DNA from 3 places in the Mycobacterium sp. E2327 genome. Region 2 is predicted to be linked to each of the others. Evidence: predicted binding sites of a transcription regulator. Region 2 holds the regulator's gene; each other region holds the start of a gene.
The links. The regulator LexA, encoded in region 2, represses DNA repair genes until DNA is damaged. The targets are predictions, from matches to a motif close to CGAACANNTGTTCG.
Positions count from the first base shown of each region.

Region 1: A5712_RS28730 (error-prone DNA polymerase) is a predicted target of LexA. The motif match lies at 1,291-1,304, and genes of this name have one in related genera.
Region 3: ruvC (crossover junction endodeoxyribonuclease RuvC) is a predicted target of LexA. The motif match lies at 1,561-1,574, and genes of this name have one in related genera.

Region 1 is NZ_LZKE01000251.1:24,553-27,824, forward strand. Features, by position in the region: gene A5712_RS28730 (error-prone DNA polymerase) at 1-1,275, opposite strand, end outside; gene A5712_RS28735 (wax ester/triacylglycerol synthase domain-containing protein) at 1,444-2,769, shown strand; gene otsB (trehalose-phosphatase) at 2,811-3,272, shown strand, end outside.
Region 2 is NZ_LZKE01000141.1:26,815-30,086, forward strand. Features, by position in the region: gene A5712_RS16750 (LGFP repeat-containing protein) at 1-1,696, shown strand, start outside; gene lexA (transcriptional repressor LexA) at 1,705-2,391, opposite strand; gene A5712_RS16760 (LysM peptidoglycan-binding domain-containing protein) at 2,692-3,186, shown strand; gene nrdR (transcriptional regulator NrdR) at 3,253-3,272, shown strand, end outside.
Region 3 is NZ_LZKE01000030.1:8,919-12,190, forward strand. Features, by position in the region: gene ruvB (Holliday junction branch migration DNA helicase RuvB) at 1-335, opposite strand, end outside; gene ruvA (Holliday junction branch migration protein RuvA) at 385-978, opposite strand; gene ruvC (crossover junction endodeoxyribonuclease RuvC) at 975-1,544, opposite strand; gene A5712_RS03855 (DUF4178 domain-containing protein) at 1,687-2,298, shown strand; gene A5712_RS03860 (DUF2617 family protein) at 2,309-2,812, shown strand; gene A5712_RS03865 (DUF4247 domain-containing protein) at 2,809-3,240, shown strand; gene A5712_RS03870 (DUF350 domain-containing protein) at 3,263-3,272, shown strand, end outside.

The DNA of each region.
Region 1 (3,272 bases), on a different contig from region 2:
CCCGAGGGCGTAACAGACCGCGGAATTGGCCGCCGATCCCCTGCCCTGGCACAGGATGTTGTTCTGGCGGCAGAACCGGGCGATGTCGTGCACCACCAGGAAGTAACCCGGAAACGTCAGGTGCGCAATGACTTTCAGCTCGTGCTCGATCTGAGCGTACGCGCGCGGCGCCGATTCCGGGAGCCCGTAACGCTCGCGCGCGCCCGCCATGGTCAGCTGCCGCAGCCAGCTGTCCTCGGTGTGCCCGGCGGGCACGTCGAACGGCGGCAGCTGCGGCGCGATGAGCGCCAGCCCGAACGCGCACTGCTCGCCGAGCTCGGCGGCGGCCGTCACCGCATCGGGGCGCCAGGCGAACAAGCGGGCCATCTCGTCGCCGGAGCGCAGGTGTGAACCGCCCAGCGGGGCGAGCCACCCGGCGGCCGAATCCAGGGACTCCCGGGCCCGGATGGCGCCCATCGCCATGGCCAGCCGCCCGCGCGACGGATCCGCGAAATGCGCTGCGGTGGTGGCGACGACGCCGACGCCGAAGCGCGGCGCGATCCCGGCCAGCGCGGCGTTGCGTTCGTCGTCGAGCGGGTGACCGTGCCGGGTCAGCTCGACGCTGACCCGGTGCGCGCCGAACCGGTCCACCAGGTCGGCCAGCGCCCGCTCCGCCGCGTCCGGCCCGCCCTGGTAAAGCGCCTGGCGCACATGGCCTTTGCGGCAGCCGGTGAGGATGTGCCAGTGCCCGCCGGCGGCCTCGGTCAGCGCGTCGATGTCGTAGCGCGGCTTGCCCTTCTCCCCGCCGGCCAGGTGCGCCGCGGCCAGTTGCCGCGACAGCCGTCGGTACCCCTCCGGGCCGCGGGCCAACACCAGCAGGTGGGGGCCGGGCGGGTCGGGCTGCTCGGTGCGGGCGCCCGGCCCCAGCGAGAGTTCGGCGCCGAAGACGGTGGGCAGCTCGAGTTCGGCGGCCGCCTCGGCGAACCGCACCGCCCCGTACAGCCCGTCGTGGTCGGTCAGCGCCAGGGCGCGCAGGCCCAGCCGGGCGGCCTCCTCCACCATCTCCTCGGGGGTGCTGGCGCCGTCGAGGAAGCTGAACGCCGAGTGCGCGTGCAGCTCGGCATACGGGACGGAGGAGCGGGCCGGCCGGGTGTCGTCGGGCGGCTGATACGTCCCGCGCCTGCGCGACAACGGGGCGTCCTCGGGAGGATCCGCCGGCGCGCCGGCGTGGCGCGGCTTGCCGTCGAGCACCCGCTCCATTTCCGACCAGCTCAGCGGCCCGTTAAACCAACCCACGTCGCCGAGTCTACTCGAATGTATGTTCGATTTAACCCTGGCTCGTGACAACAGTTGTTAAACGGATCTTCAACTCCTAAACAAGGTCTTAACGCTGCGGGGCCTACCGGGCATAACCTGCCGCGCAGATACTGGTACAAGATCAAAATTCGACGGCGGGGACTGAGCATGGCGCAGGTGAAGACACTGGACACGGCGTTCCCCGATCAGCATGCCAGCCTGGCGATCGGGGCGGTCGCCATCGTGGACGGTCCGGCCCCCGATGACGAACTACTGAAAGATCTGCTGGCGCAACGACTTCCGTCGATTCCGCGGTGCACGCAGGTGCTGCGAACCCAGGACTTCGAGTGGATGGACTGCCCGGGGCTCGATTTCGCCCATCACGTGCGCCGGGTGGCGGTTCGGCGACCGGGCGATGACGCCGAATTGTCGCGGGCCATCGCCCATGCCCTGGAGCGCCCCCTCGACCTGGACCGTCCGCTGTGGGAGTGCTGGGTCATCGAGGGGCTGCGCGGCAACCGGTGGGCGATCCTGATGAAGGTCCATCACTGGCTGGCCGACGGCCACTCCGCCGCCCACCTGCTCACCCGGCTTTGCGACGACGCCGAGCGCGACACGTTCGCCAATCACGCGGGCCCGAAGGGGATTTCGCCGACGCAGGACGACAAGCGCGGCTGGGTCGACGCGCTCGGGCGGGCTGCGGGGCTGGCGGACTCCCTCGTCGGGGCGATATGGCCGGCGGCGCGGCCCGCGGTCGGCGCGGTCACCACCATGCGTAAGTACGGCACCGTGCGGGTGCCGCGCGCCGACGTCGACCGCGTGTGCCGCAAATTCGGGGTGACCGTCAACGACGTTGCCCTCGCGGCCATCACTGAGGGCTTCCGCACGATGCTGCTGGGCCGCGGCGAACAACCGCGGGCCGATTCGCTGCGCACGCTGGTGCCGATGCCGATGCGATCGGCCATGCTGCCGTATCTGCCCGTCGAGCACGAGGACCCCGTGCAGCTGTTGCGGGCGGTGCACGACCTTTGGAAAGCCCAGAAGGCCGAGCACACCGACGAGCCCGGCCTCGTCGAGTCGGCGCTCAACATGTTGCCGACGATGTTGCGCAGCAACGTGATACAACTGCTGGCGCGGCTGCCGCAACGCGCGACCGTGACGCTGGCGACCAACGCGCCGGGTCCCCGCCACCAGCTGCGGCTGATGGGCCGGACGTTGGAGCGCTTCCTGCCGATTCCCCCGACCGCCGTGCGGCTGAGCACCGGGGTGGGCGTGCTCAGCTACGGCGACGAGGTGGTGTTCGGCATCACCGGCGAATACGACGCCGCGGCCGACGTCAAGCGGCTGGCCGCCGGCATCGAACTGGGTGTGGCGCGGCTGGTCGCGCTGAGCCAGGACTCGGTGTTGCTGTTCAGCAAGGACCGCCGGCGCAGGAGCAAGGCCCGCGCGTTTCCGAACCGGTCGCTGCGGGCGCACCCGTCGTCGCTGCGCTGACCCGGACCCGGTGGCCGTGGTCACCGTGAGAGGGTGGATCGGTGCCCACCTTGGAGCCGGTCACCATCGACCCTCGCCGTCACGACGCGGTGCTGTTCGACGCCGCGTTGGGGTCGACCGACGTACTGGTGGGTCGGCTGCACGACGTGGGCGTCGATACCGGCGGCTTTTCGTCGAGCGACGAGCTCGGGCGTGCGGGCGTGCGGCCGGGCCGGAGCGTCGTCATCGCGGGCGACGCGGCCGTCGTCCGGGCGGCGCGCGAGCACGGGTTCGCGTTGGTCATCGGTGTCCGCCCGGCGGTTGACGCCGACGCGGTCGTCGACGACCTCGACCAGATCGCTGTGCGCACCGGGGACCGCCGGATGTCGGAGCTGCCGGACGCGCTGGAGGCGCTCGACGCCCTGGCCGCCCGCGGGCCGGCCGTGTTCTACGACTTCGACGGCACGCTGTCCGAGATCGTCAACGACCCGGACGCCGCGAGGCCGGTCGCCGGCGCCGTCGAG
Region 2 (3,272 bases):
CGCGCCGGTCGGCGACGAGACCTACGCCGGTGAAGTCACCTCCCAGAAGTTCAGCGGCGGCGAGATCTCCTGGAACAGGAAAACCAAGGAGTTCACCACCAACCCGGCGACGCTGGCCGACCAGCTCAAGGGCCTGCAGGTAGCCATCGATCCGAACGCGGCCATCAACATGGCCTGGCGCGCGGCCGGCGGCGCCGGCGGCCCGTTGGGCGCCAAGCAGGGCGGGTCGTATCCCATCGGCGGCGACGGGGTCGCGCAGAACTTCGCCAACGGGAAGGTGTTCTTCAGCCCGGCCACCGGGGCCAACGCCCTCGAGACCGACATCCTCGCCAAGTACGAGTCGCTGGGCGGCCCGGCCGGCAGCGACCTGGGTTTCCCCACCGCCAACGAGGCCGACGGCGGCATCGGCCCGGCCAGCCGGATCGCCACGTTCGCCGCGGCCGACAAGCCGGTCATCTTCTGGACCTCCGACCACGGCGCGTTCGTCGTGCGCGGCGCGATGAAGGCCGCGTGGGACAAGCTGCGCGGTCCGAGCGGCAAGCTGGGCGCCCCGGTTGGCGACCAGGCCGTGGACGGCGACGTGGTGTCGCAGCAGTTCACCGGCGGCAAGATCTCCTGGAACCGGGCGAAGAACTCGTTCAGCACCGACCCGTCCAACCTGGCTCCGTTGCTGTCGGGCCTGCAGGTGTCCGGGCAGAACCAGCCGAGCACCGCGGCGATGCCCTCGCACGCCAAGAAGTTCACCTGGCAATGGTGGTGGCTGCTGGCCGCGATCCCGATTCTGCTGCTGATCCTGCTCGCGGTGCTGCTGGCGTTCACCTGGCGCCGCCGCCGGCGTCGGCGCGGCGCCGGCGACACCGGGGCCTACGAGCCCGAGCGCGACCTGGCCGCCGCCGGCTACGACGCTCCGGGCAACGGCCACTGGGGCCACGACGACGCGGAGGCGGCCACCGACTACGCCCCGTTCGGCCTGGAGCAGCCGGAGCATCAGCTTCCGGACGATGCCGGGCCGGCGCCGCGAGTCAGTTGGACCCGCGGGGCCGACGCCGGGGCCGCCGACGCGGACGAAGACCCCGACGCGGTGGACACCGATTCCATCCCGCTCGCCTCTGGGGCGACGCTGGCGGAGGCCGGCTACGACGACGTCCCCGAGGCGGAGGCCGGATACCCCGAGGTCGCCGCCGAGGACGTCGACTACACGGGCACCGAATACCTGCCCGGCTACGAAGACGACGAGTACGCCGATCCCGGCTACCCGGACGTCGCGGTTCCCCGCACCCCGCCGGAAGCCGCCTACGTGGGTGAGGTGCCGGTTGCCGAGGAACCGGACGCCGACTATCCCGAGCCGGAACCCCCGGACGGCGCCACCGACGCCGTCGCCGACGCCGCGGCCGCCGCGGGGGCGCTAGGGGCGACGGAGCCCCGAACCGGGCGCCACGCGGCCACGGACGAGGAAGACGTGCCGGAATCGGCGGCCGCTGCGACCAACGCCGCCCCGGCCGCCGGTGGGCGCCCGACGATCCACCTGCCACTGGAGGATCCCTACCAGGCGCCCGACGGCTACCCGATCAAGGCCAGCGCCCGCTTCGGGCTGTACTACACCCCGGGCAGCGAGCTCTACCACGACACGCTGGCCGAAATCTGGTTGGCCAGTGAGGAAGTCGCGCAGGCCAACGGCTTCATCAAAGCCGACTGAGCCGGCCGCTACACCTTGCGGATCACGGTGACGACCTTGCCGAGCACGGTCGCGTCGTTGCCCGGTATGGGGTCGAATGCCGGGTTGTGCGGCATCAGCCACACCTGACCGCCGGCGCGCTTGAAGGTTTTGACGGTGGCCTCGCCGTCGATCATGGCGGCGACGATGTCGCCGTTGTCGGCGACGTGCTGCTGGCGCACCACCACCCAGTCGCCGTCGCAGATCGCCGCCTCGACCATCGAGTCGCCCACGACCTTGAGCAGGAACAGGGTGCCCTCGCCGACCAGCTCGCGAGGCAGCGGGAAGACGTCCTCGACGGCCTCCTCGGCGAGGATCGGTCCGCCGGCGGCGATGCGCCCGAGCACCGGCACGTAGCTGGGTTCCGGCAGCGCGTCCGAGCCGGCGACGTCGGTGACGGGCGCCGCCTCGGTGGTTTCCTCGCTGCCGCGGACGTCCACGGCCCGCGGCCGGTTCGGGTCGCGGCGCAGGTAGCCCTTGCGCTCCAGCGTGCGTAGCTGGTGGGCCACCGACGACGTCGACGTCAGGCCGACGGCGTCGCCGATTTCCCTGATGCTCGGGGGATAGCCGCGGGTGGTGACCGACTCGCGGATGACGTTCAGGATGGTGCGCTGCCGTTCGGTCAGCGATGAATCGACGGATGAGCTGATCGAGGGAGTGTCGTTGCTGTCGCTCATGGGTTGAATGTAGCGGGAGGGCGGCCAAGAATCAAACATGTGTTCGACTGGCGTGTCGCCGGGGCCCAAAGGCCCTTGGGCCGGGGCGTCAAGACCCTATAGCTGCTGAATCACATGTGTGTAACTTTTGCGGGGATCGGGTACCTGTGCTGCATGTCAGAGGTCGCGCTTCCGGATCTGTCGGTGGTGCGGTCTAGCGTTTTGCTTGCTCGACACGCTTCGCTCAAATGTTCGGTCATCGAACATACGAGCGATATAGTCGAACACACGAGCGAGAACAACTGACCGGAGGAACGCAAGATGACAATCACCTACACCGTCTCGCCGCGTACCAGCAGCGTTCGCCGCCCGGTCAACGGGCCGGTGCCGGGGCTCTACCCAGGGCGGGACGGGCTGACCGGCTCGCGCCGGCCCGGCCCGTCCAGGCCGGCCGGCACGCCGCTGCGCTACCACGGCACCGGCGTCGCGATGTCCGTCGCCCCGCATCGCAGGCGTCCCGTCACGCTGGCCACGACGCTGGGGCTGGCGCTGGTCGCCGGGGTCATCACCCTGTGGCTGGGGCTGGTCGCCAACTTCGGGCAGGCGGTCAACGGCGACTCCGGGGGATCGGCCGCCGCCGTGCCGGATCGGCTGGCCGTCGTGCGGGTTGAGCCCGGCGAGTCCCTGCAGGACGTCGCCCACCGGGTGGCGCCGGAAGCGCCGGCCCGCCAGGTCGCCGATCGGATCCGCGAGCTCAACGACCTGAACTCGCCGGCGCTGGCCGCCGGCCAGACGCTGATCGCGCCGGTCGGCTGACACCAGCGTCGCGGTACGCTCGGGGTGTTCTGCGGCCCCGCAGGTGAGCACGGCGAAGGAGCGGTCATGCACTGTCCGTTCTGCCG
Region 3 (3,272 bases), on a different contig from region 2:
AACACGTCGTGCTCGACCAGGTTGGACAGCATCGCGGCCAGGTCGCCGGCGCGTTCCAGCGCCGGACCGGACGTCACCCGCAACGACGAGCCGAGCTCCGCCGCGATGATCATCGCCAGCGAGGTCTTGCCCAGCCCCGGCGGACCGGACAGCAGGATGTGATCCGGTGTGCCGCCGCGGTTCTTGGCCCCCTCGATGACCAGCTGCAGCTGCTCGCGCACCCGCGACTGCCCGATGAACTCCCGCAGGGAGCGGGGCCGCAGGCTGACGTCGATGTCGCCCTCGCCGACGGTCAGCGCCGGCGAGACGTCGCGGTCGGAGAAGTCGTCGGTCATTTGCGCCGCTCCTCCTCATCGCTCCGCTCTGCATCGTCGCCGGCGCGCGTCATCGCGACTTACCCAGCAGGGACAGGGCGGCCCGCAGCGCGCTGGACGTGGTCGCCTCGTGATCGCCGGCCAGCACCTTGTCGGTGGCCTCCTCGGCCTGCTTGGCGGCGAAGCCCAGGCCGACCAGCGCCTCCACCACCGGGCTGCGCACCGCGTGGCCGTTGACGAGCGGCGCCCCGTTGGTCGCGGCCACGGCCCCGACCTTGTCGCGCAGCTCCAGCACCATCCGCTCGGCGCTGCGCTTGCCGATGCCGGGCACCCGGGTCAGCGCGGCGACGTCGCCGTCGTGCAGGACCTGGCGCAACGTGGCGGCGTCGTGCACCGCCAGCGTCGCCATCGCCAGCCGCGGCCCCACCCCCGACACCGACAGCAGCGTCAGGAACAGGTCGCGGGTCTGCGCGTCGGTGAACCCGTACAGCGTCATCGAGTCCTCGCGCACGATCATCGCGGTGATCAGCCGGGCCTCGCTGCCCTGCCGCAGCGTCGCCAGCGTCGACGGCGTCGCGTTGACCCGGTAGCCGACGCCGGCCGCCTCGATCACGACGTGGTCGAGCGCCACCTCGAGCACCTCGCCGCGCACCGACGCGATCATCGGGCGGCCGCCTTGCGCGTCGCCGCCAACTTGGCCCGGTAGGCGTGCCGTTGCTGCGCGGCGAGGGCCTCGGCGGCGGCCATCCGGGCGATCATCGGCGCGCGCCAGCTGTGGCAGATCGCCAACGCCAACGCGTCGGCCGCGTCGGCCGGCGTCGGTTTGGCCTGCAGCGCAAGGATTTTGGTGACCATCGTGGTGACCTGCGCCTTGTCGGCGAACCCGTTGCCGGTGACCGCGGCCTTCACCTCGGTGGGGGTGTGGAAGTGCACGTCGATGCCGCGCCTGGCCGCCGCCAGCGCGACCACGCCGCCGGCCTGCGCGGTGCCCATCACGGTCGACACGTTGTGCTGGGAGAACACCCGCTCGATGGCCACCACGTCCGGCCGGTGGGTGTCCAGCCAGTGCTCGACGGCATCGCTGACGGCCAGCAACCGCTTGGTCAGCGGCGCGTCCGAGCCGGTGCGCACCACGTCGACGTCGAGCGCGACGACCTTGCGCCCCCCACCGGTCTCCACAACCGCCAGGCCGCATCGGGTCAGCCCCGGGTCGACGCCCATCACGCGCATTGCCGGCTCCTTCGTACGAACAGCTGTTCGAGAGCCTAACCGGCGACACCGACGGCATCCGGTAGGACACGCTGCCCTCGGGTAAAAGCTGTTAACTTATAGCCCACGTTCGCTCTAGCCCTGTGGCAACGGAAGGTTCAGCGTGGGAACAGTCCTGCTCGTCCTGGCGGCGGTGCTGTTCATCGCGTCGATCGTGGTGCTGGTCATCGCTTTGCGGCGACCCAAGAAGCCGGCCCCGCCGCGGGGGCGCTCCGACCCGCTGTCGTTCAACGCCATGCCGCAGTTCGGGCCCCGCCAACTCGGCCCCGGCGCGATCGTCAGCTACGGCGGCGTCGACCTCGTGGTGCGCGGCTCGGTGACGTTCCGCGAGGGGCCGTTCGTGTGGTGGGAGCACCTCCTGGAGGGCGGCGACCAGCCGATCTGGCTGAGCGTCGAAGAGGACGACGGGCGCCTGGAGCTGGCCATGTGGGTCACCCGCAAGGACCTCACTCTGCAGCCCGGTGACCAGTACGTCATCGACGGCGTGGCCTTCCACGAGACCGAGCGCGGCCGGGCGTCCTACACCACCGAGGGCACCACCGGCCTGCCCGCCGGCGGCGAGATGGAATTCCTCGACTGCACCAACGCCAACGAGAGCGCCCTGCTGTCGTTCGAGCGCTGGGCACCGGACATGCCCTGGGAGGTTTCGACGGGCAAGTCCGTCGTGCCCGGGGAGCTGACCGTCTACCCCGCGCCCCCACCCTCCTCGCCATAGGACCGCCTCGGTGCCCCTCCATCAGCTCGCCGTGACTCCGGCGGACGTGTCCGGGGAACGGCTGGGGCTCGCGCTCAACGCGCCCGCGCCGGCGCCGCTCGCCACCTGTTCGCTGGAGCATCCGGACGGCGGCGCGCTGCTGCTCGGCGTGCTGGGCGCATCGCACGTGGTCGCGGTCGAGCACGCGAAAGGCCAGTTCTCCGAACAGGTTTCGTGTACCGCCCGCGGCATCGGCGGCGACCTGCCGCGGCGCACCGACGCCCCCGGCTACCGGCTGCGGTCCCGCACCGAGACGCACGAGGAGGCGAGCTTCCGCCGGCTGGCCGGCGAGCTGCGCGAACGCTGTGCGCGGCAACCGGGCTGGCTCGGCGGCACGTTCCCCGGCGACGACGCCGCGCTGACCGCCCTGGCCGCCGAGCCCGACGGCGCCGGATGGCACTGGCAGACCTGGCATCTGTACCCGCTGGAGTCGGGCGGCGTGGTGGTGCACACCGAGAGCCGGTGGCGCCCGTGAGCCGCAACCGCCTGTTCCTGATCTCCGGGGCGCTGGCCGTCGCCGCAATCGCCTGCCTGGTCTTCGGAATCATCTTGGAGCAGAAGGACATCGGGTCCTACATCGCGAGCCATTACCACGAGTACTCCCGCGACGTGAACGGCACGCGCTACCAGTGCACCGGCTCCCCCGACCAGGTCGCCGACGCGCTCGCCGACTATCAGGCCCCCGAGGCGCGCGCGTCCAACGGCGACAGCGAGTACCTGCGGTACAGCAACAACATCGTGATCGTCGGGCCCGACGGCAACAATCCGTGCAGCATCCGCGTCGAACCCCTGAGCGCCGGATACAGCCACGGCGCATTCGTCTTCCTGGGCCCCGGCTTCTTCCCGGGCTCCCCGTCGGGCGGCGCCGGCGGCACCCCGGGCGGCCCCGGCGGAACCAAGTGATCTAACCGCAAAGGAGACAACCATGAACCTCG